2 linked regions of the Prochlorococcus marinus XMU1404 genome follow. The main gene of each other region encodes a partner of the protein of the gene in region 2 in a complex. Links are inferred from orthologs where the notes say so. Each region holds a gene or a part of one and is shown on either strand. Other genes may lie near its edges. The genes, in order: pheS and pheT.

The links.
Region 1: the proteins of pheT (region 2) and pheS are in contact, whole or in part, in a crystal structure (PDB 6P24), measured with the Escherichia coli proteins. The link is inferred for Prochlorococcus marinus XMU1404 from one-to-one orthologs.

What each region holds. Positions count from the first base shown.
Region 1 is NZ_JAAORE010000003.1:166,076-181,298, forward strand. Bases 7,070-9,986 are described here. They hold pheS (phenylalanine--tRNA ligase subunit alpha), read right to left. Parts: upstream 9,074-9,986; coding sequence 8,066-9,073; downstream 7,070-8,065. Other genes in these bases: cbiT (precorrin-6Y C5,15-methyltransferase (decarboxylating) subunit CbiT), read left to right, coding at 7,070-7,079; HA144_RS07185 (NAD(+) kinase), read right to left, coding at 7,087-7,995; surE (5'/3'-nucleotidase SurE), read left to right, coding at 9,142-9,951; HA144_RS07200 (DUF3611 family protein), read right to left, coding at 9,931-9,986. Outside these bases: HA144_RS07145 (glycosyltransferase family 4 protein), read left to right, coding at 1-138; transcriptional repressor LexA, read right to left, coding at 278-895; argF (ornithine carbamoyltransferase), read right to left, coding at 950-1,876; ATP-dependent zinc metalloprotease FtsH, read right to left, coding at 1,905-3,767; bifunctional diaminohydroxyphosphoribosylaminopyrimidine deaminase/5-amino-6-(5-phosphoribosylamino)uracil reductase RibD, read right to left, coding at 3,882-4,976; HA144_RS07170 (DUF3122 domain-containing protein), read right to left, coding at 4,993-5,493; HA144_RS07175 (hypothetical protein), read right to left, coding at 5,468-5,719; more of cbiT, read left to right, coding at 5,802-7,069; more of HA144_RS07200, read right to left, coding at 9,987-10,464; HA144_RS07205 (bifunctional riboflavin kinase/FAD synthetase), read left to right, coding at 10,533-11,456; HA144_RS07210 (thiamine phosphate synthase), read left to right, coding at 11,464-12,519; sulfur carrier protein ThiS, read left to right, coding at 12,509-12,718; HA144_RS07220 (hypothetical protein), read left to right, coding at 12,831-12,998; HA144_RS09620 (hypothetical protein), read left to right, coding at 13,066-13,197; nickel pincer cofactor biosynthesis protein LarB, read right to left, coding at 13,203-13,859; HA144_RS07230 (TIGR03792 family protein), read right to left, coding at 13,856-14,302; tRNA (guanosine(37)-N1)-methyltransferase TrmD, read right to left, coding at 14,299-15,223.
Region 2 is NZ_JAAORE010000002.1:148,521-163,891, forward strand. Bases 172-3,236 are described here. They hold pheT (phenylalanine--tRNA ligase subunit beta), read left to right. Parts: upstream 172-514; coding sequence 515-2,959; downstream 2,960-3,236. Other genes in these bases: rpsR (30S ribosomal protein S18), read right to left, coding at 172-207; rpmG (50S ribosomal protein L33), read right to left, coding at 220-414; HA144_RS04475 (hypothetical protein), read left to right, coding at 3,065-3,236. In the rest of the region: more of rpsR, read right to left, coding at 1-171; more of HA144_RS04475, read left to right, coding at 3,237-3,313; HA144_RS04480 (molecular chaperone DnaJ), read right to left, coding at 3,737-4,744; HA144_RS04485 (hypothetical protein), read left to right, coding at 4,889-5,068; HA144_RS04490 (DUF4922 domain-containing protein), read right to left, coding at 5,071-5,901; HA144_RS04495 (DUF2237 family protein), read right to left, coding at 5,950-6,333; HA144_RS04500 (hypothetical protein), read left to right, coding at 6,433-6,651; metH (methionine synthase), read right to left, coding at 6,661-10,227; HA144_RS04510 (branched-chain amino acid transaminase), read right to left, coding at 10,246-11,160; cobaltochelatase subunit CobN, read left to right, coding at 11,233-14,970; HA144_RS04520 (PHP domain-containing protein), read right to left, coding at 14,972-15,371.

The sequences.
Region 1 (15,223 bases), on a different replicon or contig from region 2:
GCAAATGGGATGAAGGAAATAATTGATAAAAAAAATATTATGTCACAAGCCTCAAGAATTAGAGCAGTTGAGTTTTTTGATATAAAAAAATGGATTGTTAGGCATATAAATATTTTCGAAAAACTTCTCGATCAATAATTTTAGTTACTAGAAATTATTATTTTTTATATAAAAGATACTACTAAGAGAGCAAGGAAGGGGGAGGTTAAAAGTTTTTTTCAAAAAATTTATTTAAAAAAATATACTAAAGTTGAAATAAATGATTAGTAATTTTTAGCTAAATTTTGCGCCAAACTGCTAAAAGCTTACCTTGAAATATAACTTCATCCAAATTTAATTCAATAGGTTCATAATTTGGATTGGCTGCCTCTAAAAATATTTTTGCTCCTCTTTTGAAAAAGTACTTCAATGTTGTACCGGAGCCTGGAACCATTGCGCTCACAATTGTTCCATTTATTAGAGAATTAGAATCTCTTATAGGTTCCATCAAAACCATATCTCCATCAGCTATACATGCATCAATCATTGAATCACCATTAACTGTGAGTGCAAAAACATCCTTTTTCTTAAATACATCTGTAATGTCAAGATTTTCATAGACATCTGAAAAAGTTTCAATTAATCCGCCTGCGGCTACCGATCCTTTAATAGGAATTCCATCAATAATTTCATCAACCAATTTAAGAGTTCTCGCTTTACCTTCCTGCCAAGAAATAAAGCCCTTATCTTGAAGATGTTTAAGCCTACTTTGAATAGGCGCTGGTGACTTTAAACCCATTGCGTTCATCATTTGCCTTATTGAAGGGCTATGTTGAAAATCTCTCACATAATCTCTTATCCACTGATAAAGCTCGTTTTGGGCTTCAGTGAGATTATCGCCTGAATAGTTAACCAAGGAACATATGTACTCTAATACATTTGTACCTTTTAAATCGCCTTTTTGCAAGTTCTAGGAAAGAAGTGATGCTAAAAGGGCTTGTTGAACATGAAGTCTATTTTCTGCTTGTTCGAAAATTCGACTATTTTTACTTTCGAACACTTCATTAGTTATTTCTTTGTCTCGATATGCTGGAAGACAATGTAAAACAATTGCATCTTTTTTTGCTTTCTTCAATAAATCATTATTAATATTAAATCCATCAAAATCTATATCTTTTTTTTCTTTTTTATTTTCTTCACCCATTGAGGACCAAACGTCTGTGTACAAAACATTTGACCCAACTACAGCCACGTGAGGATCATTTATGATTTTCAAAAAATCTTTTTTATTACTTATCTCTAACGCTTTTTTTATAATTGCACTATTTGGTTCATATCCCTTTGGACAAGAAATTCTCACTTCCACATCAAGTAATGCTCCACATAAAATAAGTGAATTTGCAACATTATTGCCATCGCCTATAAATGTTAAAACAACTTTACTAAAATCATTAAATTCCTCTTTAATTGTCATAAAATCAGCCAAAGCTTGGCATGGATGCTCTAAATCAGTGAGTGCATTTATAACAGGCTTGGAAGACCACCGCGCATATTCTTCCAAATCTGATTGTTTAAAAGTTCTTATTGCAAGTGCATCACAATATCTGCTTAGAACTCGAGCTGTATCTCTTATAGGCTCGCCCCTGCCTATCTGTGAAGTAGTTGGATTTAAATCAATAGTGGTCCCGCCAAGTCGTGACATTGCCACTTGAAAGCTAACTCTCGTACGGGTAGAAGATTTATCAAAAATGAGTCCCAAAACTTTGTTTTTAAGTTGAATATTTATATCTTTATTTTTAAAATTTTGAGCAAGATTTAGTAAATTTATAACTTCTTCATTTGAAATATCCAAGGATGATAAAAAATTTGAACTTACAATCTTATTTGGTTTTAGCATCATTTTTATAAAGATGACCTAAATTCTACTATGCAGGCATTTTACTTTCAGCAAGTAGCGTTTTGAGATCCTCTCCTTCTATAACCTCTTCTTTAAGTATCTTTTGTGAAATAGATTCTAATAAAGGTAAATTATTCCTCAAAATATTCAATGCTGTCTCATGAGCATCATCAACTAATTCTCTTACTTCTTTATCTATAGCTTGTGCTGTAGCATCACTGACTGATCTTCTTGGATTATTGCCGTTACCCAAGAATTGACCACCACCTTGTTTGTCATAAGCTAGGGGTCCAAGTATATCACTCATTCCAAAAGTACCAACCATTTGCTCAGCAATATCAGTAGCTCTTTGGAGATCATTTGAAGCTCCAGTTGTGACTTTCCCAAAAACCACTTCTTCAGCTGATCTTCCACCAAGCAGTGTGGCTATTTGTCCTTTCAACTCATCCTTGGAGTTGAGAAATCTTTCTTCTGTAGGAAGTTGAAGTGTATAACCTAGAGCACTCATGCCTCTAGGTACAATTGAAATTTTTGCAACTTTTGATCCTCCTGGCATGAGGTGGCCCACAATGGCATGGCCGACTTCATGGTATGCCACAACTTTCTTCTCGTCATCTTGGAGAACTCTACTTTTTTTCTCTAGACCTGCTACCACTCTCTCAATAGCTTCACTCAAATCTCTTTGCTCTACACTTTTTCTTTTAGCTCTTGCTGCAAGTAAAGCTGCTTCATTAACCATATTAGCCAAATCTGCCCCTGCGAATCCACTTGTAGCTTGTGCAATTGAGTCTAAATCTATAGAGTCTGCTAATTTAACCTTTTTTGTATAAATTTCAAGGATTGTTTTCCTACCGGATAAATCAGGCCTATCTACTAAAACTTGCCTATCAAATCTACCAGGTCTCAAAAGTGCTGCATCAAGTACTTCTGGCTGGTTAGTAGCAGCAAGTACAATAACTGGCTTATCTGTAGATGCAAATCCATCCATTTCAGTAAGTAGTTGATTTAATGTTTGTTCCCTCTCATCATTACCCCCAACAACTCCCATTGATCCCGAACGGCTTTTGCCAATAGCATCTAACTCATCAATAAAAATTATGCAAGGAGCTTTTTTCTTAGCTTGTTCAAATAAGTCCCTAACTCTTGCCGCGCCAGCACCCACAAAAAGTTCAACAAATTCAGAACCTGAAATAATGAAAAAAGGAACTTCTGCTTCACCAGCAACAGCTTTTGAAAGAAGTGTTTTACCTGTTCCTGGAGGTCCGACCAAGAGAACACCTTTAGGTATTCTTGCTCCAATATCGGTATATCTTTCTGGTTTTTTTAGAAAATCAACTATTTCTGTTAATTCGTCCTTAGCTTCATCAACTCCTGCAACATCAGCAAATGTTACTTTTGATTCATCATCAGGTACATAAACCTTAGCTTTACTTTTAGTAAAACTTAGAGCTCCTTGAGCACCTCCACCACCCATACTTCTTCTAGCAAAGAATTGTAAAACTAGTATAAAAATTAATGGAGGAACAACCCAGCTCAAAATTGTTGAGAAGAAATTAGGTTTTTTAGGAGGAGCAGCAGCAAATTCCACCCCTTTACTTTCTAACCTTTGTGGAAGGTCCATATCAAAAATTGGGGTTGTCGCCAATACAGAGGGTGAACCTTCCTCAGCTCCATTCAATTCATATCTAATTTGTTCTTGAGTTATATATGCTCTCTTAACTTCCCCATCATTAACTTGATCTATAAACAAAGAGTAAGGAACCCTAGGGATTTGCATATTTTGATTAGGGAAAAGACTGCTAAATAAAAGTAATGCTCCAACTCCTATCAAAATTATATTTACAATTCCAAATCTTCTATTAGGTTGATTATCGTCTTGTCTTATTGGCATGATGGTGGTCAAATTTGAACTTATTATAAACTAAACGAAGAGTTTCCGTATCCGTATTTTTTTTTGGGGTAAGAACCGTACGGTACTTTGACCTAAATAAATTGGTAATAAAGATTAATTCTCAAATGAACTTTTAATGCAAATATCATTGCCAATCAAACTAACCCTAAGATCACTTAATTTGATAATTTCATTCATTTCTGCAAATTCAAAATCACCAAAAGGATTCATACTAGTTTCTCCACCTAAAATTTTTGGAGCGATAAAAGTAATAATTTCCTGAACACAATTAGATTGCATAGCAGCAGTCGCTAATCTAGGGCCACATTCCCATAGAACTTTATTACATCCTCTTTTAGCAAGTATTTTTGAAATCAACTCTGGATTGTCTGATGATACCTTTTCGACCTCTACACATTTGGGAATCCTTGTGAGGTAACTTTCATTTGCTGTAGAAGAATCATAAATAACTATAGTTTTTGCCTTACTACAATCCCAAAGATTAGATTTTAAAGGAAGATCTAAACTTTTTGTGAAAACAACTCTCAAAGGCTCAGGATACTTTAAACCTCTTGTAGTCAAAAGTGGATTATCTTTCCTTAATGTGTTTCCACCAATGATAATTGCATCAAATTCTGCTCTAAAAGAGTGAACTAATGACCTTGATTCTTCATTAGTAATCCATTTACTCTTACCATTTTTTAAACCTATTCTGCCATCAATACTCATAGCCCATTTAAGAACACCAAATGACTTTTGAGTAATATTTCTATGAATAAAAGCTTTGTTTAATTCTAAGGATTCTTTCTCACATAATCCTAAGTGAACTTGAATTCCTGCTTCTTTTAAAAGTTTAATACTTTTCCCAGAGACTCTTTTATCAGGATCTTGAATCGATATATAGACCTTCCTTATCCCTGAAGATATTACCTTATCTACACATGGAGGTGTTTTACCTTGATGACAGCAAGGTTCGAGATTCACATACATTGATCCCCCTTTTGCATCCTTTTTTAAATTACTAAAAGCCATTGCCTCAGCATGAGGCATCCCTGCCTTGTAATGAAATCCTTCTGAAATAAGGTTTCCATTTTTATCAAGAATCACTGATCCTACCCTAGGGTTAGGACTAGTTGTATTATTGCCTAACGAAGCCAAAAAGAGTGCTCTTTTCATCCATTTTGTATGGCTTAAATTTATTTCAGACATCTTTTATATAAAATATTCAACTTAGTGATCTCCATTCTTTAACCACGAAGGGGGGGACAGGTAACTCTGAAAAGACTCCTGACAAAGATAATCTTAATGGTCTATTTTTATCTAAATTTTTAATCAATTTATCTAGATCGAATTCTGCCGCAGCTTGTCTTCCATCATTTGCTAATTCTACATTGAGTAATGTTTTATCACCTAAAAGCCACTGTTTTCTCCCTGATTCAACCCTCAAGTCAGTGGGATGATCAATCCTGAGATTTCCAGGATATCCTATTACTCTCAAGATCAATTTATCTTCAAAAAGAGGGGATTTATAAGCTACTAATTGCCAAGTTTCAAAGTCTAAATCCCTTAAAAACTCACTACTAGCATTCATTAATTCCCCATTCATTTCTGTTTCTGCAACTTCTGCAGATACTTTTAATGGGTTAAAAATAAAGGATAATAGTAAAAGTAAAGGTAATATACCTTTCAAAAAAATATTTTTATTTGATTTTGTAATTTTCTTCATTTTCAGAATCCATCAGAGCATCTAGAGTTACAGCTGTTCTTACAATAGCTTGATATCTTTTGATTATTTTACGATTTTTTTCTATAACTCGAGATAAGTTTAAAGTGTCTTTTTCAGAATAGCTAGATGTTAAATCGCTAGAATCTTCTTCAATAAACTCAAATTCACTATCTTTATTAATTAGAGTTAATAATAAATCATGTAATCTCTTTCTCCTTTCAGACAATTAATTAACTATGATAACTCGAATAATAATAAGATAATTTAATAAAACATTCAAACAATTAAGTTCCATTTCATAAATATTGATGACTGAAGTTAATAGAAAAATTCATGTAATTGGGATTAATTCTTATAAATTTGAGGATCTATCTTTAAAATTACAAAATTTATTCTTAGAAACAGAAAATATTGCAGTTCCAAATTCATATTTTGAAGAAATCAAATCATGGAGCGAAAATGGTCTATTAAAAAATAAATCATTTTTTTCGAGCAAAAGTAATAACGAACTTCTTAACTGGCTTAGATCTCAAAAAACTGATGTTATTTTAATTTCGAGAGGAGATCCACTTTGGTTTGGAATTGGGAGAATATTACTAGAAAACTTTTCAAAAGATGAATTAAGTTTCTACCCTTCAAATACTTGCATTCAATTAGCATTTAGTAAGATGAAAATCCCATGGCAAGATACTGTTAATGTAAGTATTCACGGCAGAGACACGAAAAAGTTTATTGAGGCTCTTAAAGCAAGGCCTTCAAATTTGGCTATCATTACAGATTCAAATAACAAAAGTTTAGAAATAATCAAAAAAAACTTATCAGAATTGAATCTGATTGACTTATATGATTTTTGGCTCTGTGAAGAAATAGGCTTTGATAATGAAAAAATAAAAAAATTAAATCTTAACGAGTCATTGCCTACTGATATATCAAGTTTGAATATTGTTGTTCTTACAAAAACAAAGAAGAATTATTCTAATAATCTCCCTCTTTTTGGAATTAGTGACTTTATTTTTGAAACTTTTGATGATAGACCTAATTTATTAACTAAAAGGGAGGTTCGGGTCCAAATCTTGGCTGATCTAGAGCTTCCTAACAATGGCGTCATCTGGGATATAGGAGCAGGTTGTGGGTCAATTGGTTTAGAAGCATTAAAATTAAGGCCTAATTTAGATTTGTTTTGTATCGACAAAAGGATTGGCTCAAAAGCATTAATACTAGAAAACTCAAAAAGGCTAGGCGTTAAACCAAAATTGATTTTAGAGGAAGATATAAACAATACTCTAGAAAAGAGAATTTTAAGTTCTATTGAAAAACCTAATAGATTAGTAATTGGAGGTTGCAATAAACAAACCAAACTTTTAGTTATTAAAAACCTATCTCAATATATGAATATTGGAGATATTATAGTCATCCCAATAATAGACATTGAAGCAATAAAAGAATTGAAAGAGCAATTAGAAGTTAAAAATTTCAAGACAAATTTAAATTTAATTCAAACTTACAAAAGCTTAAGTATCGCAGAGGGAATGAGAATAGAACCAAATAATCCTGTTTTTTTATTAAAAGGTAAAAAATCAATTTAAATGATTGTTATTTATTAGGCTTAGCCACATGAGGTAATCCCCAACCTAATTTATTTCTTAAAACCTGGAAAAATTCATGATCTTCGAGTCTTATAAACTTTACTGAATGCTTACTTTTTCTTATTAAAACCCTATCTTCAGGCCAAACATAACAACCAGCATTTCCATCAACAACCATTACCAACCTTTCAGGAGTCGCGGGGAAAACAGTTACTGGCTCTGAATCATTAAAAACTAATGCTCTTGATGCTAATGAATGTGGAGCAATTGGAGTTAATTGCACAACTGGGCAATCTGGTGTAATAACTGGTCCTCCAGCACTCAGAGAATATGCTGTGGATCCAGTTGGAGTAGATAAAATAACTCCATCAGCTGAAATATCCACAGGAGCATGTCGCCCAATAGAAATCTCAAAATGACACATGCTTGTAAGAGGTTCTCTATGAAGAGCCATCTCATTAAGGCAGAGAGACTCCCATCTCCTCTGATCATTCCTCATCACACTTATGATAAAGCAAGTTCTTTCTTCAATATCCCAATTACCAGTAATGATTTTATCAATAGCTTCATCTAAATTAGATAAATAAGCTTCAGCAAGAAAACCTAGATGTCCCGTATTAATGGTAAGAATGGGAATCTTTGCAGGAGCTGTTTGTCTCGCAGCAGATAAAACAGTTCCATCTCCACCAAGGACAATAGCAAACTCTATTGAAGAATCAAAACCTTCTGGAACACAATTTGTATATCCCAGCGGTCGAACGTGTTGATCAGGATTGGCAAAACCAACCATACCACCAGAACTACTTACTCTTACAACTTCATAATTGGATTCTTCCAATTTTCTTTGCACAGAATTTGCAGTTTGAACAGCTAGTTCTTTACCGTCATTAACGATTAGTCCTGCTTTACGTACCAATAAAAAAATTAAAACTATAAACTATTTTAAACTATTTGTTGGCCAATCCTAATTTAAAATTTCTATTTTATTAGAACTGCTCCAAAAACCTAAAATCATTTGTGTAGAACTTCCGTATATCATCGATCTGATGCCTTACCATACAAAATCTCTCGACTCCTAATCCAGCTGCAAATCCAGTCCACTTCTCAGAATCTAATCCTAATTTTTCTAGAACCTTCGGATCTACCATACCGCAGCCCATTACCTCTAACCATTTACCTTTCCATTGTACGTCTACTTCTGCTGAAGGCTCAGTAAATGGGAAATAACTAGCTCTAAATCTTACAGGAATATCTCCAAAAAAGGTCTTTAAGAAAGTAAGAACTGTACCTCTTAAATGACTAAAATTAATACCTTGATCAATACATAAAACCTCAACCTGATTAAATATAGGAGAGTGAGTAGCATCTACAGCATCTCTCCTATACACTCTTCCAGGGGCGATAATTCGTACTGGAGGTGGATTATTTTCTAAGTATCTTATCTGAACTGGAGAAGTATGTGTCCTTAAGAGTCTATTTTCATCTAAGTAAAAAGTATCCTGCATATCTCGCGCCGGATGATTTTTGGGTATATTTAAAGACTCAAAATTATAAAAATCAGTTTCTATTTCAGGCCCACTTTCAACTGAATAACCTAAACCACAAAAAATATCTATGATTTCATCTTGTGTTGAAATTAAGGGATGTTTACTTCCAGGGGGGGTTCCAGTTGCTGGAATTGTTACATCAATTTTTTCGCCTTTAATCTGCTGATCCAAAGCTTCAATATTTAATTTATTTTTTCTTTTACTTATTAAATCTTGAAGATTTATCTTTATTAAGTTTGCCTTCTGGCCAACAATGGGTCTGTCAGTGGCAGACAATTGACCCATTTTTTTAAGAATAATTGATAATTCCCCTTTTTTTCCTAAAAGAGAAACTCTCAATTGATCCAGTTCTTCATGAGTATTAGCATTATCTACATTATTTATTGCTGCAAGAGAAAGATTATTTAGTTTTTCCTCAATTTGACTTAATGATTCAATTTGACTCACTGATATAGTAAAAATAAGTATTGCCTTATTTTACTTAAATATCGTCCATAAATAAAATGTATTTATAAATGAAGCCGTTAAATATATTAATAAGCAATGATGATGGTGTTTTTGCAGAAGGAATAAGAGCCTTAGCAAAATCAGCACATAAGAGAGGACATAAGGTTACAGTAGTATGCCCAGACCAAGAAAGATCAGCTACTGGTCATGGTCTTACTCTGCAATCTCCGCTAAGAGTGGAAAGAGCAGACGCATTATTTGGGAAAGGGATAAAAGCTTGGGGATGCTCAGGCACTCCTGCTGATTGTGTCAAATTAGCACTTTCTGAACTATTGGATAATAAACCCGATCTTATTTTATCTGGAATAAATCACGGGCCAAATTTAGGGACAGATATTTTTTGTTCAGGGACTGTTGCAGCAGCAATGGAAGGCACTTTAGAGAATGTTCCCTCTATGGCAATAAGTGTTGCAAGTTTTAAATGGAAGAATTTTGAATTTGCTGGAGAAATTGCAATGAATATTGCCGAACAAGCAATTAAGGATAGTTGGCCAGCTTCACTTTTATTAAACCTGAATATACCTCCTTGCGAAAAAAAGAAAATAAAAGAATTATCTTGGACAAGATTATCAATCAGAAAATATAAAAATCAATTTTCTAAAAGGGAGGACCCAAGGGGCGATGATTATTATTGGTTGGCAGGCGAAGTAGTTTTAGACCTTAAATCAAAGGGTTATGGTCCAAAGAACTGGCCTAGTGACGTATCTCAAATACAAGAGAATAAAATATCACTTACACCGGTTGAACCTGATTTGTTTTGGAGAGGAGGTTTAGACTTATTACCTAAAATCAAAAATTCATTTGTAGATCCTTCTTAAAAGCCATAAAGAAAAGCAAAGTCCAAAGAAATGAGCAGCAATAATTTGAGTATTACTGAGCACTGATAAAATCTCAAGTCCAGTAATTGGTATATCAGAAGTCGCTGTTATCAATTGTCCAGTTGTTTGAGAGGATGCCTGAATAAATAGGGCACCCATAAGTGCTTGATATCCAATTAATCCAAACAAAATCCCTAACAAATCAACAATTAGACCTCTTTTTATTAATTTACTTGTTTGTCCTCTTGAGGGTCTTGCGTTGCTCGCGATTGCTCTACCAGCTCTAACAATTAACCAACCTTGCCAAAGACTAAAAAGTAGTAATATTAAAGATATTGTTGTAAGAGATAGTCCAGGTGCCAAACCAAGCTGTCCTTCGCTATTGTTTACAACATTTGAAAAAAGCAAAACAGCTGTAACAACAACACCTAAAATGGATTGAATCCAAAAGCGTATCCATCCAATGCGCCGCATTCCAAATGAAAGCGACTGAAAATCAATTTTGTCAGACATTCATTTGATTGAATAAACTATAATCTATTCAAATTTGCCATCAAAATCATAAAATTGCACGTAATCTTTTGATCTCTTTAATATCGCCATCTGAAGTAAAGAATCCTACTTCAATAGCTATTGGAAGTTTTGATGGCTTACACGCTGGACATAGGAAATTAATAGAAAGCGTAGTTGAAGAAAATCAATACACCCCAACAATTGCAAGCTTTTGGCCTCATCCTAGAGAAGTTCTGTACAATGAGACGCGCCTTAGACTTGATCTGCCTTACGAAAAACTACCAATTCTTGAAGAACTCGGGATTGAACAATTAGTTATGATTCCTTTTGATAAGGAACTATCTAAATTAAGTGCAGAAAGATTTATAGGAGATATTTTGATAAATCAATTACAAGCAAAAAATATTTCTGTAGGTGCTAATTTTAAATTTGGGTTTAAAAGAAGTGGGGACATAAATACTATAAAAAATGCAATTAAAGATACGGATATAAAACTAAAAATTATTCCAATTTTAGAAGACAAAGAAGGTAGAATCAGCAGCAGCAGAATAAGAGATTTGTTAGAGAGAAGTGATCTGAAAAATGCTTTCAAGATTCTTAATAGGTCTTATAGCTTTAAGGGGAAGGTTGTCAAAGGTAAAGGGATTGGGAAAAATATAGGATGGCCAACCGCAAATCTTGAAATAGATGGCAGAAAGTTTTTACCTGGAGAAGGGGTCTATGCAGCTTGGACAACTATAGAAAATACCAACCAAAAAATTGCATCTGTTATGAATCTTGGCTCTCAACCAACAATAGATCCATTATTGCCATCTGCAGTTGAAGTTCATTTAATAAATAAAGATGTTAATCTATATGGTTTAAATCTATCTGTAGAACCAGTTGAAAAGCTTAGATCTCAAATCCAATTCAAAAATATAGATCAACTTTCTAATCAAATTAAAAAAGATAGAGAGAATGCTCTAAGAATTTTTAAAACCAATAAAAAATAAGTTACAAATGTTGAATTCTAATACTCCAAACGCTGAAGATTTAAGAATTTATCAAATTATTGATGCAAATCTAGATAGAGCTAGAGAAGGATTAAGAGTACTAGAGGATTGGGCTAGATTTGGACTAGGCAAAGAAAAATTTGTTGAAAGGATTAAAAATTTTAGACAAATATTAGGTAAAAACCATTTAGAAGTTTATAAACAATCTAGGAATCATATTGAGGACAAATGCAAAGGCTTGACTCATCAAGAGCAAATCAACAGAAAAAGCTCTGAGCAAATTATAAGTTCTAATTCAGCTAGAGTTCAAGAGGCATTAAGAGTCATAGAAGAATTCTCAAGACTACATAATCATGAACTTTCAAAAATCGCTTCGGAAATTAGATATGAAATTTATACCATAGAAATCGACTTATTAAGCTTAAGCAAGTCTAAGAATTCAGAGGAAATATTAAAAGAAAATGACTTATATGTAATCACTGATCAAAAGGACAATTTATTAGAAATAACAGAAGAGATTTTAATTGCGGGAGCAAGAATCATTCAACATAGATTTAAAAAAGGAACTGATAAAGATCATCTTCAAGAAGCAATTCAGGTTAAAAATTTATGTAAAAAATATAATTCTTTGTTCATCGTTAATGACAGAATTGATATAGCTCTAGCATCTAATGCGGATGGAATTCATCTTGGACAAAATGATTTAGACCTAAAAACCGCAAGAAAATTACTAGGATATTCAAAAATTATTGGTATAAGTGCAAATAATAAAATTGATATTTCTAATGCTCTTAAGGAAGGTTGCGATTACATAGGAATAGGACCAGTATTTGAAACTGCAACAAAAAAGAACAAAAAACCTATAGGTATTGAAAAAATCAAAACATTAACAAAAGATTTAAATATTCCATGGTTTGCCATCGGAGGAATTAAGTCAGATAATATTTCATATTTAAAAAGCAATGGGTTTAAAAAAGTTGCCTTAGTTTCGCAATTAATGAATTCTGAAGATCCTAGGGAAGACGCTATTATGATTCTAAAAGAATTGTCTCATGAAAATTAAAGTAAATGGAGAAGAAAAAAAAATAGAACTTGATCAAGAAAATGCTCTACTATCCAAAGCTTTAAATTTAATGGGATATAAACCCAACACAATTGTTGTAGAGCTAAATAATTTAATTATTAATTCAATAAAATGGGAAAAAGTGAAACTTAAAGATGGGGATAATTTAGAAATCGTTTCAATAGTTGGCGGTGGTTAAAAGATAAAATTTTCGTATATTAAAAATCTTCATAATTTTTTAAGTTTAGCCTTGAAACAATAACCAAATTTTTCTTGTTTTCGTTTTATATTCTTATTACTTCAATGAAAAAATGAAAGGAAAAATTGATAGTAACTCAAGATCCCTGAAATGGGAGCAAAATGGGGAGTTAGCACACAAAGATCTCTCTGAGTTAATTGAAAGATTAAAAAATGTAGAAAGTGAACATACATCTTCTGAGCTTTCTAGATTAGGTACAAAATCAAACATAAAAGATTAAATTTGTTACTTAGATCTTGTCTTTATAAAAATTTGTACCAAATTAAAGGTACTGAATATATAAATAAATGCCGAAAAGATTTCCAGAATGGGTAAATACAGAAGTCGTGATAAAAGCGATCAGAATGAGAGAAGAAGGAATGCTTTCAAAACAACTTAATTTATGGATAGAAAACCTATTAGAAATAGAAAAAAAGTAAATCAACTAGGAAATACTTTTAATAATTCTCAGAGCAGCCATTGCCGCTCCGTAACCATTATCTATATTCATAACTGCAATACCTGGAGAACAACTTGACAACATACTATTTAATGCAGTACCCCCGTCCTTACTAACTCCGTAGCCAACTGAGACAGGCACTGCAATAATGGGTTGTGGCAATAATCCACCCACAACTGTTGCCAAGGCTCCTTCCATCCCAGCACAAACTATTAATACATTATATTTATTAATTTCTTCTAACTGACCCATTAATCGATGAAGTCCAGCTACTCCAACATCTATAAAAGATTGACACTTCACTCCATAAATTTCAAGCGCTAATTGTGCTTCAAGTGTTACTGCCAAATCACTTGAGCCTCCTGAAATTATAGCAACTTTTTTATTTGTATTGATTTTATTCAAATTTTTCCCAATTATTAGGCAATTTGCTTCTTCATAGAAACGTGCATCATCATGCAAATCCAAAAGATAATTAGCCTTCTCACTATTAATCCTGGTAATGAAGACAACCTCATTTTTACTTAATACACTTTCAGATAATCTCTTTAATTGGTCGATACTCTTGTCTTGCCCCCAAATAGCCTCAATAAGTCCAAGCCTCTCTCTTCTTTGAAAATCAAACATGATATCAAAATTCATCTTTGCTTATCTAACTCTCCCTCATAAATTAATTTAAAAGGATTTTCTCCTACATTTAGAGCAGCTTTAACATTATCTTCAAATTTTTGTTGGACTACATTTACTTCTGACATTGGTATGGTTTTCCATAATTTTTTACTTTTCCAATTTACCAATATTAAAGCTTCTTCTTTTTCTTTATCCCAAAATAATTGTCTACCCAAAAAACCATCCTGAGAAGATAACCATGGCTCCCATATTTCTTTTTCAGCATTCAACCATGCTGCTTTTACATCAGCAGGTACTTTAAGTCTTAATTCCTCTATGACCATTTCACTTTGAAAATTATCCATTGTAAGAGCTTTTAAATTGGGAATATCAGATTGAAAAATTAAAACTACTAAGCAAATTAATAATAAACAAAATCTTTGAATTTTTTTTTTCAAATTTAAATTTAATCTCATTTTTTCTCAAGAAGAACTACTGAATGGCAACTTATACCTTCTTCTCTCCCTTCTGGACCCAATTTTTCATTCGTAGTTGCTTTAATCCCAATTAAATTTTCATCAATATTTAAAATTTCAGAAATATTTTTTTTCATTAGTTTTATATGTGGCATGATTTTTGGCCTTTCAGCAACAAGAACACTATCAATATTATTTATTTCCCAACCATCTTGTCTTACCAAGTCAATTACTTTTGATAACAAAAACAAGCTATCAGCATTTTTCCATTTTTCATCAGATGGGGGGAAATACTTTCCTATGTCGCCCAACGAAAGAGCTCCCAATAATGCGTCCATTATTGAGTGACTTAAAACATCAGCATCACTATGCCCATCCAATCCTAAACTTTCAGGGTGATGCAATTTTACACCTCCAATAATTAAATCTCTATCCTTTACTAATCTGTGAATATCGTATCCATTACCTATTCTAAATTTCATGAATTGATTATTTTCTTTTATTATTCTCTTACTTTGTGGGGATTTTTTGTAGTTTTCATTTGAAATTAAGTCACTTCTTCTCTCCAATGTTCTTTCAAAACTTTTTTTTCTTCTCCACGATTTAATCTCTTCATGATTACCGCTCACTAAAATATCTGGCACTTTCATATCTTTAAAAGTTAAAGGCCTTGTGTATTGAGGATATTCTAATAAAGAGGAATTATGACTCTCATCGACTAAGGAGTCTGGATCACCAAGAGTTCCTGGTAATAACCTAGTCAAACCATTAATTATTGATATAGCAGGAATTTCACCTCCAGAAAGGACATAATCGCCTATCGATATCTCTTCATCAGCTAAACATCTAATCCTTTCATCAAAACCTTCATATTGACCACAAATAATTATTATTTGATCCAAAGTGGTCCATCTCGCAAGA
Region 2 (15,371 bases):
CACGAATGGTAGTAGGGCTACAATTCGTGCTCTTTTAACGGCTAATGTCAAATCTCTTTGTTGTTTTGAAGTTAACCCAGTCATTCTTCTGGGTAATATTTTACCTCTTTCTGTTATGAATTTCTTTAGAAGTTCTACATCCTTATAATCAATTGGATCTCCAGGTTTGATTGGTGATAATTGTTTTTTGAAAATTGAATTAGGCATGATTTGATTTAATTACTTTATTTCTTTGTGAATTGTCATTCTGTTTAAATGAGGATTAAACTTTTTCAGTTCTAATCTTTCAGTTGTATTTCTACGATTCTTTTCGGTAGTATATCTTGAGACACCATTAGATCTCTTAGGATCAGTGCTTGTTCTAGCTTCAGTACATTCCAGGGTTACTACAACTCTCGTCCCTTTTTTTGCCATTTTAATTAATACGTTAATGTATAATTTTCTATTGTACATCTTCAACAAACTATTTTGAAGATATTTCTATTATTAAATTATCACCGAAAAAAAAATATATATGAAAGTTTCTCAAAATTGGTTAAAAAAATTAGTCGAAATAAATTCTACTCCTGAAGATCTCTCTGAAAAATTATCTATCGGTGGTTTTGAGGTTGAATCACTAGAAGATTGTTCAAAGAATGTAAAAGGTGTCGTTTTAGGTAAGGTTTTAACTGTTTTAAAACATGAAGAATCTAAAAAACTTTCTATTTGCCAGGTTGATGTTGGCAATTCAAAGAATTTACAAATTATTTGTGGTGCAAGCAATATTAAACCAAATATTTATGTTTATATTGCTACTGTCGGAGCAGAATTAAATGCTGTCAATTTAACAATTAAAAGAAGCGAAATTAGAGGTGTACTTAGTGAAGGAATGATATGTTCATTGCAAGAATTGGGCATAGAAGATTCTAGCGATGGCATTGCAATTATTGATGAAGAATTAGCCTCAAAATATGTTCTAGGAACTCCTGCGTCTAAGTTTCTAGGATTAGATGATTTTGTGTATGATTTGGCAATTACAGCTAATAGGCCTGATGGGATGTCTGTAATTGGTATTGCACGAGAAATTTCTGCTCTCTTAGAAACAAAATTAAATTTTCCAGAATTAAATAATAAATATAGTACTAACTTACTTAATGATATTAAACTATGCCCTGAAGCCATAACATCAAATTGTCTATATACAATAACCAGCATTGACGGAGTCAATGGAGATAAATTATCACCAAGATGGCTTAAGGATCGTATAGAAAAATCAGGTATAAAATCTATAAATCTTATTGTTGACATAACAAACTACATTCTTTTAGAACAAGGCCAACCTTTGCATGCATTCGATAAGGATAAACTATCAAATTTAATTGGAAAGGAAGTTTCTTCAAATGACTTTTCAGTGAGAAAAGCCACAGATAGCGAAAGCCTTGTATGCTTGGACGGGAATAAGTACGATTTAAACAATAACATTACCGTAATAACATGTTCTAATAAACCAGTTGCTATTGCAGGGGTAATTGGTGGTTTAGAAACTTCAGTATCGACTACTACATCATCCATTTATCTCGAAGGCGCTGTTTTTAATCCGGTTACAATAAGAAAATCATCAAAGGAGATTGGAATAAGAACTGAATCTAGTAGCAGATATGAAAAAGGAATTTCATCAAAAAATACTATCAATTCTATCACTAGAGCAATTAATATTTTAGAGGAATTTTTTGGAATTAATTTACCAACTATTAATACTTCGAGTTTAATAACTAATGAGTGTACTTACATTAAATTACGAAGAAATCGTATTCACAAAATTCTTGGTCCAATTATCATAAATGATCAGTTTGATAAAAGAAATTTATCTGATAGTGAAATAGTAGACAAATTAACACTCATAGGCTGTAATTTAAAAAATAAAGAATACGGGTGGGATGTTGCTGTAATTCCTAATAGATCACAAGATTTAATAAGAGAAATTGATTTAATTGAAGAAATATCAAGATTAATAGGTTATGACAGATTCGATTTAAACCTACCTAGTCCAATTAAGCCAGGAAAATTGTCACCTGATCAATTGGCATTGAGAAAGATAAAAAATGGTTTCATGGAAAGTGGTTTTAATGAGGTTCTTAGTTATTCACTTGTTCCAGAAGATAATGATGAACTTATTAGGATTTCAAACCCTTTGCTAAAAGAAACTAGCTGTCTTAGAAACAATATTTGGAAAGAACACCTGCATATTGTAAATCGTAATTTTAAAGCTGGACAGACAAGTTGTTATGTTTTTGAAATTGGAAATGTTTTCTTTAAAAGTTCAGAATTTATTCAAAAAGAAATTTTAAATGGTGCAATTTTTGGCAATAGAAAATTTGGGAATTGGGCTAATTCAAGTAAAGATAATTATCTTAATTATTACCAGGCCAGAGGAAAATTAAAGGAAGCTCTGTCATGCTTGAATATAAAAATTGATGATAAGCCAATTAATTCAATTGATTTTTTACATCCTGGAAGATCAGCGCAGTTATTTATTGAAGGCAAGGATTCAGGATATTTTGGTGAAGTTCATCCAAAACTAATATTGGAAAAGAAAGCTTTAAAAAATACTTACTTATTTAGTTTAAATTTAGCCAATCTCCTTGCAGCAAGTACTAGGAAAAATAAATGGATCCCATTATTTAAGCAATATCCAACCGTACCAAAAATGGAAAGGGATATTAATTTTATTTTCAATAAGAAATACTTAATTAGCGAAATTACATCAGAAATAAAGAAAACAGGTAAGAATCTGTTAGAGGATGTAAATCTTATTGATGTTTTTGAAGATATTAATCTTGGAGAAGATTCTATAAGTTATACATTTCGATTATCTTATAGAGATAAAGACAAAACATTACTAGATTCAGATATTTCCCAAATACACACGAATATCATTTCTAAAGTTGAGAAAAGATTTAATACAAAACTGAGGAACTAGGTGTATCACTTATCTTGAATAAGACTATATATGAGTCTATATATAAGTCTTATATGAAATAAGTAATAATTTAAAAAAAACATCTGATGTTGTAACATTGTAATCATGATAAACGTATTAACTTTATTGCTATCTTCACTGCTATGGGTGCAAGTCCCTCAGTGGTCAGATGATTGGTCAAAATGTTCAGTTGATGTACCTGATGCTTCCTGTCATTGGTATATAACTTCACCTGATAATACATTTGGAGAAGGTTTCGACTGGGCTAGCGCCCCTTGGTTTGACGCTAATGGTTTAAGCGATGTGCCAAGTATTGACAAGCAAACAGCTATACAAAAACTTCAATCTAGGTAGTACTGTCTTTGAGACAGTACAGCTAGGCATAAAAGCCTTTTATAGTAATACTTTTTAACCATTATTATTTTCTTGGACATCTAAAGGACATAATTTATTGATATATCATTCAGTTTTTAATTTTTCCATGCTAAATCTATTTTGGGCATGATTAATTGAAATTGATAATTTACTTTATCTTATTTTTCTATTATGAGACTATAGAATAGACTAATAATAAGACTCATATAAGAAAGTATATACAAATAAATTTTTATATTTATAAAAGTAAATTTTATTTTAATTTCCAATTATATATAATAATTGATTCCAAAAATTCGAATAACAAATGACTAAAGAAGATCTGCAATTTTTCAGTTCATAGCTATCTTATATAAGACTAGTGTATAGACTTATAACTAGTCTTATTTAAGAATGAGTATACTAGTTTCTATAAAGATTTTTTAGCAATTGATAAGCTTCATTTAATTTTCTCATTTGATCTGTTGATCCTCCAGCATCTGGATGCGTCTCTAAGGCTATTGATTTATATGCCTCTCTAATTTTACGCAAAGTATGAGCTGATCCTGCAGATGTTGATAAATTCAATAATTTAAGTGCTCCATGTACTGTCATTGTAGAGTCCAAAGTTTCAAATGAATTTGATCTGTTATTTCGCTTAAATCTATTTACAAACCTTCTCATAAGTGTTGGTATCCTATTAATTAGATCTGATGTAGCAAAAGGGTCTTCTAAAACACCAATCATTAATAAAACAATTTCAAGGGATGGATTTTTCTTTATCCAAAATGGGCATAATTCAGACATTAATTTATTGGCTGCACTCCACGTAAAGGGTAGATTTTCAGTTCCATCAAGATTTGGCCATATATCACTTCCAAACCAATCCATCGAAGCTTCTACTACATGATCATTAGGAACTGATCCATATAAGGTTTTCCAATGACTAATTAACTCAATTCGACATTTTATTAATTCAGTTTCTTTAATTGTATTAATTTGAATATCATTAATATTCTCCTTTAATTTTTCACTATTAATACTTCTTCTTAGATTCTTTACTTTTTTTTCAACAAAATTGGGAAGGCTTATGTTTGAGTTGGCTTTTTCTTTATATTGATTATTATTTGAAAATATTTTTTTCAACGATATCTCATTATCTTCTTTTTTTACGTCTGATGTAATTAATACCAATGCTGTATCTTCATCAATATTTGAATTTTCATTATTCTTCTTATTAAAGTCTATTTCTTGCTGTTGGTTCTTAGGTAGTAAATCATCTTCTTGAAGAAGTTCTTTAAGTATCTTTTCTATTACAGGTCCTCTTGCTCTAAATCCCCACTCTTTTCGTAATTGATCAAACCTGGAAATTAGTTCTTCAGGTAAATCAATTGAAATTCTTTTTGTATTTGAATTTTCAGGAATATTCAATAATATTTTCTTGAATAGTAAGGAATTTCTTTAATTTTATTCAAAAATAATTGAAAGTCCATAAGTAATATTGTTTTTAAATTAAAACCAATTTATTTTCATGTCACAAGTCAATTAAGTATCTTTTTATAATAAAAATAAAAAATGTTTAATTGTTATTTCAAGTCATCTAAAGAACAAAAGAGTTTTTATCAACACAAGAAATTAGAAATGCTCAACTATATTAAGGATTCACTCGAACGTAAAATTGCTTCTGTTACAGCATCTATAGAAGTTCTAGAAAGCCAAATAAGCAGGGATAAAGAAGTTGAAGTAACTAACTAGTATTAAACAAAACTTTCTAGAAGTTTTTCAGGGCCAAATTTCTTTAAATAATTAATATTTGATTTTTCAGTTACTAATAGATAACCTGCAAACCCTAAACCGTTAACACTGAAACCATGAATATGATCATTTTTTCTCTTTACAATAGCTATCCATTTATTAGTTATTAAAATATTGTAAGGATATTTGGGTTTCTTATCACTAATAGGGTCCCCAAGTCCTAATTTCTTGCATAATTCTAAATAAAATTCAAAAAGAGATGATGAATTTTCTAAAAAATTAAATTTGGATACAATAATATTTTTTTCTAGCTTATTATTTAGATCTTGATATGAGTTCATTTCTAAAAACCACTTTTCTCTAGGGCATGATATCTCACCTCTAGATCTACGCAGAAGTTGAAAATGTCTGTGAGGTTGACTTGCACCCGCAATTGGAGAACTATTGAAAAACCATAATCCACTAGTATCTTTATTAACTTGTTGGATCGCTCTCCAATCTTTAATATCTAACCATCCATTTTGAGGTTTCCATTCATTTGTAATCAGTAAAATATGACCTTTTTGTACAGGGTACTTATTTAATATTAGTTGATGATTATCGCCAATTTTATCAATTTCTAGTATCTTTTCCCAAGGACTAAATGGATTCTGCTTAGGACCATAAATTTTTTTTTTATTAAATTTTGAAGTATCGAGTTTCCTGATTATGAAGTCGTCTTTTTTATATAAATCTCTTGTAATAATTTCAGTTTTGAGAGGATATAATGATCCATCATCAATTGATAATCGAGTTTGCTCTAATGCTTTTTCCCAATATATTTCTAAACTCATTTAAAAAAAATTATCATATTCATTTTAAAAACAATAATAAATTTGTAATTACTTTTTAGTAAATTGATATTCTTTCAATTTTTCCAGAGGTACTGATTCTAGGACTACAATATTCGTTGACTCTATTATGACTTTTGGTGCAAGACCGTCTAATAATGCTTGCTTCCATCTATCAAGACAAATACACCAATGATCGCCATTCTTTAGTCCTGGGAATGAATAAATAGGCATGGGAGTTATTAAATCATTACCTTGTGATTTACTATATTTCAGGAAATTATCATCCATTACACAACATATGGAATGATTCCCTCCATCATTTTTGTCATAGTTGCAAAATCCATCTCTGAACCACCCTGTCATAGGTGCGCAACTACAAACCTCCATTTTTTCTCCTAGGACATTCAACTGATCTTGATTATTTATAGTCATAGATTTTTTTAATAATTATAAAACACCAACATTTCTTTAAAAAAGGTTGACGAGTATGGGGGGTAAGGAGGTAATAATTCTAATAAGGTTTTTTTCATTATGGATTGGGACTTTACTGAAAACATAGCATTTAAAGCTCTTTATGAAGCTTTTAAAGATAGTGATGAAACTTCCGCATTAGAATTTTTATCTAGTGATGGTGCTTCATATTATCTTGAGTTAACACAGGACGCGGCGGGTGAGGGATTTGATCTGAGTGATAATGAAACGATGGAAGAACTACAGGAAGAAATTATTGAATATTTAGAAAAAAACTAGAGATTTAGCTTAAGCGCTGAAATATTTAGCTTTTGAGTGTAGTGAAATGATTGCTGTAGTACTTTGTTCTGGATGAAGTTGTTCAGATTCATCCATGGTCAAGTTTATTCTTTTTGCATCCAACAATGATAATTGTATGTTTGAATCAGATACTTTTGGACATGCAGGATAACCAAAAGAATATCTAGCTCCTCTATATTTTTGAGCTAGTATTTCTCTATTTTTGTCAGGTTCTTCAGTCCTAAAACCACATTCAATACGAATTAATGCATGGACATACTCAGCTAGAGCTTCTGCTAATTGCACTGTAAGTCCATGGAATAATAAATAATCGCTATATTTATCTTCTTTAAATAATTTTTGAGAAAATTCACTAGCAATATCGCCCATCGTTACTGCCTGCATAGGAAATATATCTATCGGTTTATCATTTTTTAAATCACAATAAAAATCAGCTATGCATAAATTATTCCCAGATTTTTGTCTTGGGAAAGTAAATTGGGAAATTTTATTTAATAATTTATCATCAAATAAGAAAATACTATTATCTTTTCTTCCGCATCTGAAATATCCATAAACAGCTTTGGGTGTAATAAGTTTTTTTTCTATAATTGTCTCTAACCATCTATCTAACAATGGTTTAGCATATGAATCCAAATAATTATTATATTCATCTACGCTTTGGTTTTTTCCTTTTTTTATTTGCCATTGTCCGCTAAATAGAGCTTTTGTATCTAAATAAAAAATTAACTTATTTAAATCTATATCAACTTCGTTCAAGACTTTCGTCCCCAAGAAAGGGGCTTGAATTGGTTTTTCTTCATTTATAAATGTAGATCTTATAAAATTTTCTTTTAAATTTAATTTAGAAGTCTCCGTATGTATGGATATTGATTTTTTAAAAGCTTGAGAGTTGGATTTTGATGAAGCTAAATTAATATTTATACCCTCATTGTTAATGAAGCCCTCTGTATTTGACCAATTACCCTTTTTTTTATTATCCATATATTCATTCATGAATTTAAGATCAGTGAACGCATCTTTTCCGTACAATATTTTCCCTTTATAAATTTTGCTGCAGTCCTCATTTACAAATTTTGGGGTTAAGGCTGCTCCTCCTAATATTACTGGTACACTAATATTTTCATTGTTAAAAGCCTCTAAATTATCTTTCATAAAAGCAGTTGATTTAACAAGTAATCCGCTCATAGCAATGCAATCTGCATTGTGCTTTTTTTGTGCGTCTATAATCGCTGATACATCTTGCTTTATTCCAAGATTTATTACGTCATAACCATTATTTGTAAGTATTATGTCAACCAAATTTTTTCCAATATCATGAACATCGCCTTTAACAGTTGCAATTAAGAGTTTTCCATTTGATATGCTTTCATCTACAGTTTCCATATATGGTTCTAAAATTGAAACTGCAAATTTCATTGTTTCAGCGGATTGGAGTACAAATGGCAATTGCATTTGACCAGAGCCAAATAAATCTCCTACAACTTTCATTCCATCTAGTAAAAAGGTATTAATTATTTCAAGAGGTTTATATGTTTTTAACGCTTTATTTAATTGATCCTCTAAACCTATTTTTTCTCCATCAATAATATGATTCTTTAGACTTTCTTCCAGAGTAAGGTTTTTATTTTCTGAAGATGCTTTTTTGAAATCTTGAATAGATAAATCTTGAAAAGCCTTCGTTAACTCTACTAGTGGATCATAAATACAAATATCATCTTCAAATTCTCTTTTGTCATATATCAAATCTAAGCAAAGCTTTTTAGTTTCTTCAGAAACTTTTGATAATGGCAAGATTTTGTTTGGTGCGATGATAGCAGAATCCAATCCTGCTTTAATGCATTCATCTAGAAATATTGAATTTAGATTAATTCTTGATAATGGTGAAAGACCAAAACTAATGTTTGATATCCCCAGTATGATATGAATATCTGGGAATTTTTCACGAATTTTTGATATAGCAGTAATTGTTTCTTTAGCGTTCAATCTATCTTCTTCTATCCCAGTAGATATTGGCAGAGCTAATGGATCAAAAAATAGCTCATAATCTGACAAGCCACATTCTCTAGTTCTATTAATCGCTCGTTTAACAATGTTATATTTTTTTTCTGCATTCCTTGCCATTCCATCTTCATCAATAGTTCCGACAACAAGAGCTGAACCATATCCTAAGGCTAAATTTAGAACTTGATCAAACCTATCATTGCCGTCTTCGTAATTGGTTGAATTTATAATACATTTACCACCAGCTGACTTTAATCCACTTTCCATTTTGTCAGCATCTGTAGAGTCAATCATTAATGGCAAATTTATATTTGTAACTAGTCTTGAAGTTAATTCCTTCATATCTTTCACTCCGTCTCTCCCCACATAATCAACATTCACATCAAGAACGTGTGCATTTTCTTTTTGTTGTTGCTTGGCAATTGAAACTAGTCCATCCCAATCGTCGTTATTTAATAACTCCCTTACCTTTTTAGATCCACTTGCATTTAATCTTTCTCCAACAATCAAGATAGAATTGTCTTGTTTGTAAGGGACAGAATTATATATTGATGATGCAGAAGGAATATAACCACTTTGATTGTTATTACCATTTTTGTTAGACCTTTCGTTATAAATAATTTCATCGATTATTGAAGAAAGATATTTAATATGTTCAGGTGTCGTACCGCAACATCCACCTATTAATTGAACGTTAAAGTCATATATAAAATTCATTAACTGCATCTTTAATTCTATTGGCTTTAATCTGTAGTGAGCTACACCACCAATATTTTCAGGTAGTCCTGCATTGGGAATACAGCTTATAGCGAAGGGAGAATTTTCAGACAAATATTTAATATGTTCTTTCATTTGTTCTGGACCAGTTGCACAATTCAGTCCAAGGATATCTATATTAAATGGCTCTAATATTGTTAATGCAGAGGCGATGTCAGATCCAACAAGCATTGTACCTGTTGTTTCCATTGTTATCGATACCATTATAGGTATATCTATATTTTTACTATCAAGTACTTCTTTAGACGCTAATAAGGCAGATTTGATTTGTAATACATCTTGACAAGTCTCAATTAAAAGAAGATCAACTCCTCCATCTGTAAGACCATATATTTGTTCTTTATATGATTGCTTTAATTCATCAAAATCTATATGTCCTAATGTGGGTAATTTAGTAGTTGGTCCAATTGAGCCAGCAACAAACCTTGGCTTATCAACTGATGCATATTTGGCAGCAGCCTTTTTTGCTATTAATGCAGCATTTTTATTTATCTCATATGCCTTATCCGCAATATCATATTCATCAAGAACTATTGATGAGGCTCCAAAAGTATTAGTTTCTATAACATGACAACCTGCTTCTAAGAATGAATTATGAACCTTTTCGACTACCTTTGGTGAGGATAAAACAAGGTTTTCATTACAACCCTCTAATTCTTTGCCTCCAAAGTCGTCTGCAGTAAGATTTAAGTTCTGAAAAGATGTTCCAGTACCTCCGTCAAAAATTATTAATGGCTTTTCATCTCTATTTAGATAGGTTCTGAAAGATTCCATTTTTAGGTAAAAATTAATTTATTTTAGAGAAATTCTTGTTATCCAATTATCATAGTCTTGAGAACGACCTTCTGTTATTTCTATAAGCTTACTTTTTAATTTATTCATTATTGGTCTTTCACCATTTAATTTACTTGATTCAATTTTTTTAACTGGTGTAATTTTTGCTGCTGTACCAGTTAGAAAAACTTCATCTGCTATTAATAATTCTGTTTTATCAACAGGCCTTTCAATTACATTTATTCCAAAAGATTTTGCTAATTCAATTACACTAGCTCTAGTAATCCCCTCAAGTATATCTTGATCAACACCAGGAGTGATTAAGTCTCCATTTCTTACAATAAATAAATTCATACCACTAGCTTCGCTTACCTTACCACTTGAATTTAATAGCAAGGCTTCATCAAAACCCGATAAACTAGCTTCTGTTTTAGCTAATGAACTAGTAATATAAGCTCCACTTATTTTTCCTCTTAATGGGAGAGATCTATCTTCTTGCCTAGTCCAACTACTCATTCTACAAGAAACACCATCTGGGGATAGATAATCTCCTAATTCAATACAATAAATAAAGAAATCTGTTTCAATATTGTGTAACCTTGGAGCTATACCTAAATCGCTTGTATATACGAATGGTCTTATATAGATAGGATTTTCTGGCTTATTTCTTTTTATAACTTCCTCTAAGGCTTTAAATATATATTCTTCAGAAATATCAGTTAAGAGTAATTTTGCACTTTGAGATAACCTTTTTATGTGTTTATCAGTTCTAAATAAAAGGAATTCTTCTTTATTTGTAGGGTTAGGTATCGCTCGCATTCCTCCAAATGCAGCAGTACCATAATGTAGTGCATGAGTAGCTATTGATATTTTTGCTTCTTTAAATGGAATACATTTACCTTCGAACCAGGCGTATGGAAGAAATTCATGCATATTCAATTTATTTAATTAAGGTAAACTTGTTTTATCCTACTTACGTATTCTAAACCCTATTTATATATAAAAATGCACAGGATATTAAATATAGCAGGAAATGAAAAGAATAAGGATGACTTAATAGAGCAACCAGCTGCAGATTTTATTTTTATAACAAGTGTCAAAGCTGATTTAAATCTCTTGTCGAACTTATTGTTAGAAAAAGAATTTGCCTCATTAAAAAATAATATTAGAGCTTTAGAAATTTCTAATTTAAATACCTCAGCTCAAGTAGATAATTATCTATTAAAAACAATTAATTATGCAAAGGTTGTCGTACTACGATTATTTGGAGATAAAGGTACATGGAACTATGGAATTGAACAACTTTTAAATTGGCAAGCAGTTGATAAAAAAAGGAAGTTATTAATCCTATCAGGTACCCTAGATCAGGAAGTTTCCTTATGTGAATTAAGTAGTATAGATAAAGATGTAGCATTAAATATTTCTAAATTACTAAGATCTGGGGGACTGGATAATTATAGAAAATTTCTTAATTGTTTAAATTATCTAAAAACAGATGAAACATTAATTCCTGAAGAGTTTTTGAAGATTTCTTTTTATGCAGATCCTTATTTGTATGATTGGAAAATGGAAAAAGGAGAAAAGATAGGAATAATATCCTATAAATCGCTTTTTTTGGCTGATGAAATTGAAGTAAACGAAAAACTTAACTTGCAGTTAAGAAAATGCGGACTATCCCCTAAAACATTTTTTATTTCAACTCTAAAAGATCATATTCTTCAAAAGAAATTAATAGAAATATTTAAAAAAGAAGATATTAAAATAATAATTACCACAACTTCATTTTCTTCATCTCAAATCAAAAATAATGATTTGATTGAAAATTCTACAAATATTTTTAATTCTCTAAATATACCAGTTTTACAACTTCTTTCTTCTAATATATCAAAAAAAATTTGGTTAAATTCATCAATTGGATTGAATTCATCTGATTTATTAATGCAAATAATTATTCCCGAATTTGATGGAAGAATTACTACCTGTCCTTCTGCATTTAAAGAAATAATTTCAAAAAAAAATACACTTTACAGTGAAATAACTAGTTACAAAGCTGATCAAGTAGGAATTGAGTGGATTTCAAAATTTGCAACAAATTATGTGAAGCTCCAAAAACTTAATAATTTTGATAAAAGAATTTGTTTAGTAATAAGTAATTATCCAGTAAAGAACGGAAGAATCGGTAATGGAGTTGGTCTAAATACACCATCTTCAATAATAAATATTCTTAATTGGTTAAAAGAAGAAGGTTATGACCTTGGATCTTTTGATTATCCTCAAGATTCTTCGGAATTAATGTCAAAGCTTATAAAAACTAGAACTAATGATATTGAATCTCAAAATAATAAACCATTAGATTACTTACCACTTAGTGAATATTTAAAATATTGGAATTATTTAGAACTTGATCCAAAAAATATTATTGTTAAACGTTGGGGTAAACCATCTGATGCGATCGATCTAGATAATGAAGGCTTCTCAATAAATGGTCTTAGATTTGGAAAAATAACATTATTGATTCAACCTCAACGAGGTTACGACGCTTACACTGATAGAGATATTCATTCTCCTGATCTTCCACCTCCCCATAGATATTTAGCACAATATTTTTGGATTGAAAAAGTTTTTAATGCAAATGCTATATGCCATATTGGTAAACATGGGACTGTTGAATGGTTACCGGGCAAATCTATAGGTCTCAGTAATAAATGTTTTCCAAATATTATTTGTCCAGCGATCCCTAACATATATCCCTTTATCGTAAATGATCCTGGAGAAGGTTCCCAAGCTAAAAGAAGAACTGCAGCCACTATTATTGATCATTTAACCCCTCCTTTGGATAGGTCAGAATTATATGGAAAATATTCAATATTAGAAAATTATTTAGAAGAATATTTTGAATCAAAATTGTTAAATTCTAATCGTATTGAAATAATAGAAAAATCCATTTTTGAATTAATAAAAAAAGATTTTATTGAAATTACTTTTAAAAATAAAAATAATAAAATAGAAGAAATTGATTCCTTTCTTTGCAAAATTAAAGAATCTCAAATTAGAACAGGCTTGCATGTATTTGGTAATAGACAGAATGATATTAATGAAATAAATTTATTCTTGTGTATTGCTAGAGTACCAAATGCCAATCGAATTGGTCTTGTTCAATATATAGCGAAAAATTTAAAACTAGATTTGAATCCTTGGACAAATAATTATGATCAAAAGTTAACTGAAAAGGATAAAAAAATATTTTTAAGTTTTTCAAACAACAAAATTTTAAATTTTAGAATGGCTATTGAGTTTTTGGAACAACAAGCAAAATATATAATATATTTGTTTTTTTACAAAAAGAAAACCAATATAAAAAATTTAGACAAATATAAAAATCAGAAAATAATAGACTTTTTCTTAAATGATAAAAAACATAATAATTATTTTTTATTATTAAAAAATGAAATCCTAAATCCAATCATTAATTCTTCATATAATGAAAAATTATCATTTATTAATTCATTAAATGGCAAATATGTAAAAAGTGGTCCATCTGGAGCTCCTACGAGAGGTAAAACTGAGGCTTTACCAACTGGTAAAAATTTTTTTTCAGTTGATGCGAGAGGACTGCCAACTGAATCAGCATGGAGTGTTGGTTGTAAATCTGCGTCTCAAATAATTGATTTATACAAACAAGAAAATGGAGAAGATTTAAAAAATATAGCAATATCTGTATGGGCAACATCCACCATGCGAAATGGTGGAGAAGATATTTGTCAAATATTATATTTATTAGGCGTACAACCTATTTGGGATGGACCCTCAAGAAGAGTAATTGACTTAGAAATCATCCCTTTATCTGTTCTCGATAGGCCAAGAATAGATGTTACATTAAGGATTTCTGGGATGTTTAGAGATGCATTTCCTCAGTTAGTTAAATTAACTTCTAAAGCAATAAATCTAATTTCTAATCTTAATGAGAATGATAAATTTAACCCTCTTGCTGGAGCACTAAAAAAAGGTGATCCAATTAATCGTATATTTGGGTCAGCGCCAGGTTCATATGGAGCTGGTCTACAAGAACTAATTTCAAATTCTAATTGGGAAAATATAGACGATTTTGGAGAATCATTTCTTAATTGGAGTAAGTGGATTTATAGTGATAATCTTGAACCTATAGAGGATAAAAAATCATTAGAAAATGCTCTTAAAAATGTGCAGTTAGTTATTCATAACCAAGATAATAAGGAACATGATATTTTAGATTCTGATGACTATTATCAGTTTCAGGGTGGTTTATCTTCTGCAGTAAAAAAATTGAGCGGTAAATTACCCGAAATGTATCATGGTGATTTATCTAAATTTGGATTATCTAAAATTTCAAAATTACAAGATGAAATTAATAAAGTTGTTATATCAAGAATCCTTAACCCTAAATGGATAAATGGAATGAAGGATAATGGTTATAAAGGAGCGTTTGAATTTTCAGCGACACTAGATTACTTATATGCTTTTGATGCTTCTACTGAAGTAGTATCAGATTGGTGTTATGAGGAAGTTTATAAATCATGGTTATGTGATCGTGATCTTAGGAATTTCTTTCTAGAGAATAATCCATGGGCTTTAAGAGATATTGCACAAAGATTTCTTGAAATTGTCAATAGAAAAATGTGGAATAATTGTTCTTCTGATGTCATTGAAAATTTAAAGAGCATAATTATTAATACTGAATCAATAATTGAAAAAAACGAATTCTGATTTATCTGCCTAATAGTGAAAGTCCATGGCTATCTGTTCCGCATGTTTTTAGCATTGAATATTTATCTGCTAATTTATCTATTTCTGAACATACAAATAAACTAGGATTCCATACTTCATTAAGTTCATAATCGTACCAAACCTCTATTCCATCAATACCTTGTATTTTGGCCTCTGGAATTAATTTATAAAAGGGAATCCTGTACCTCGCTGGATGAGCAAGAAATGATAAACCACCAGCTAAATTTATTGCTTTAATTACTGATTTAATATTTAAATCATTACCTATTGGAGATTCTCCAAGGATGTAAGGATTTAGGTATCTACTTTTTATATCTATTCCCAATCCAATTACATGTACTAAACATCCTAGAATCAAACAATTTATTTCTATTCCCGAA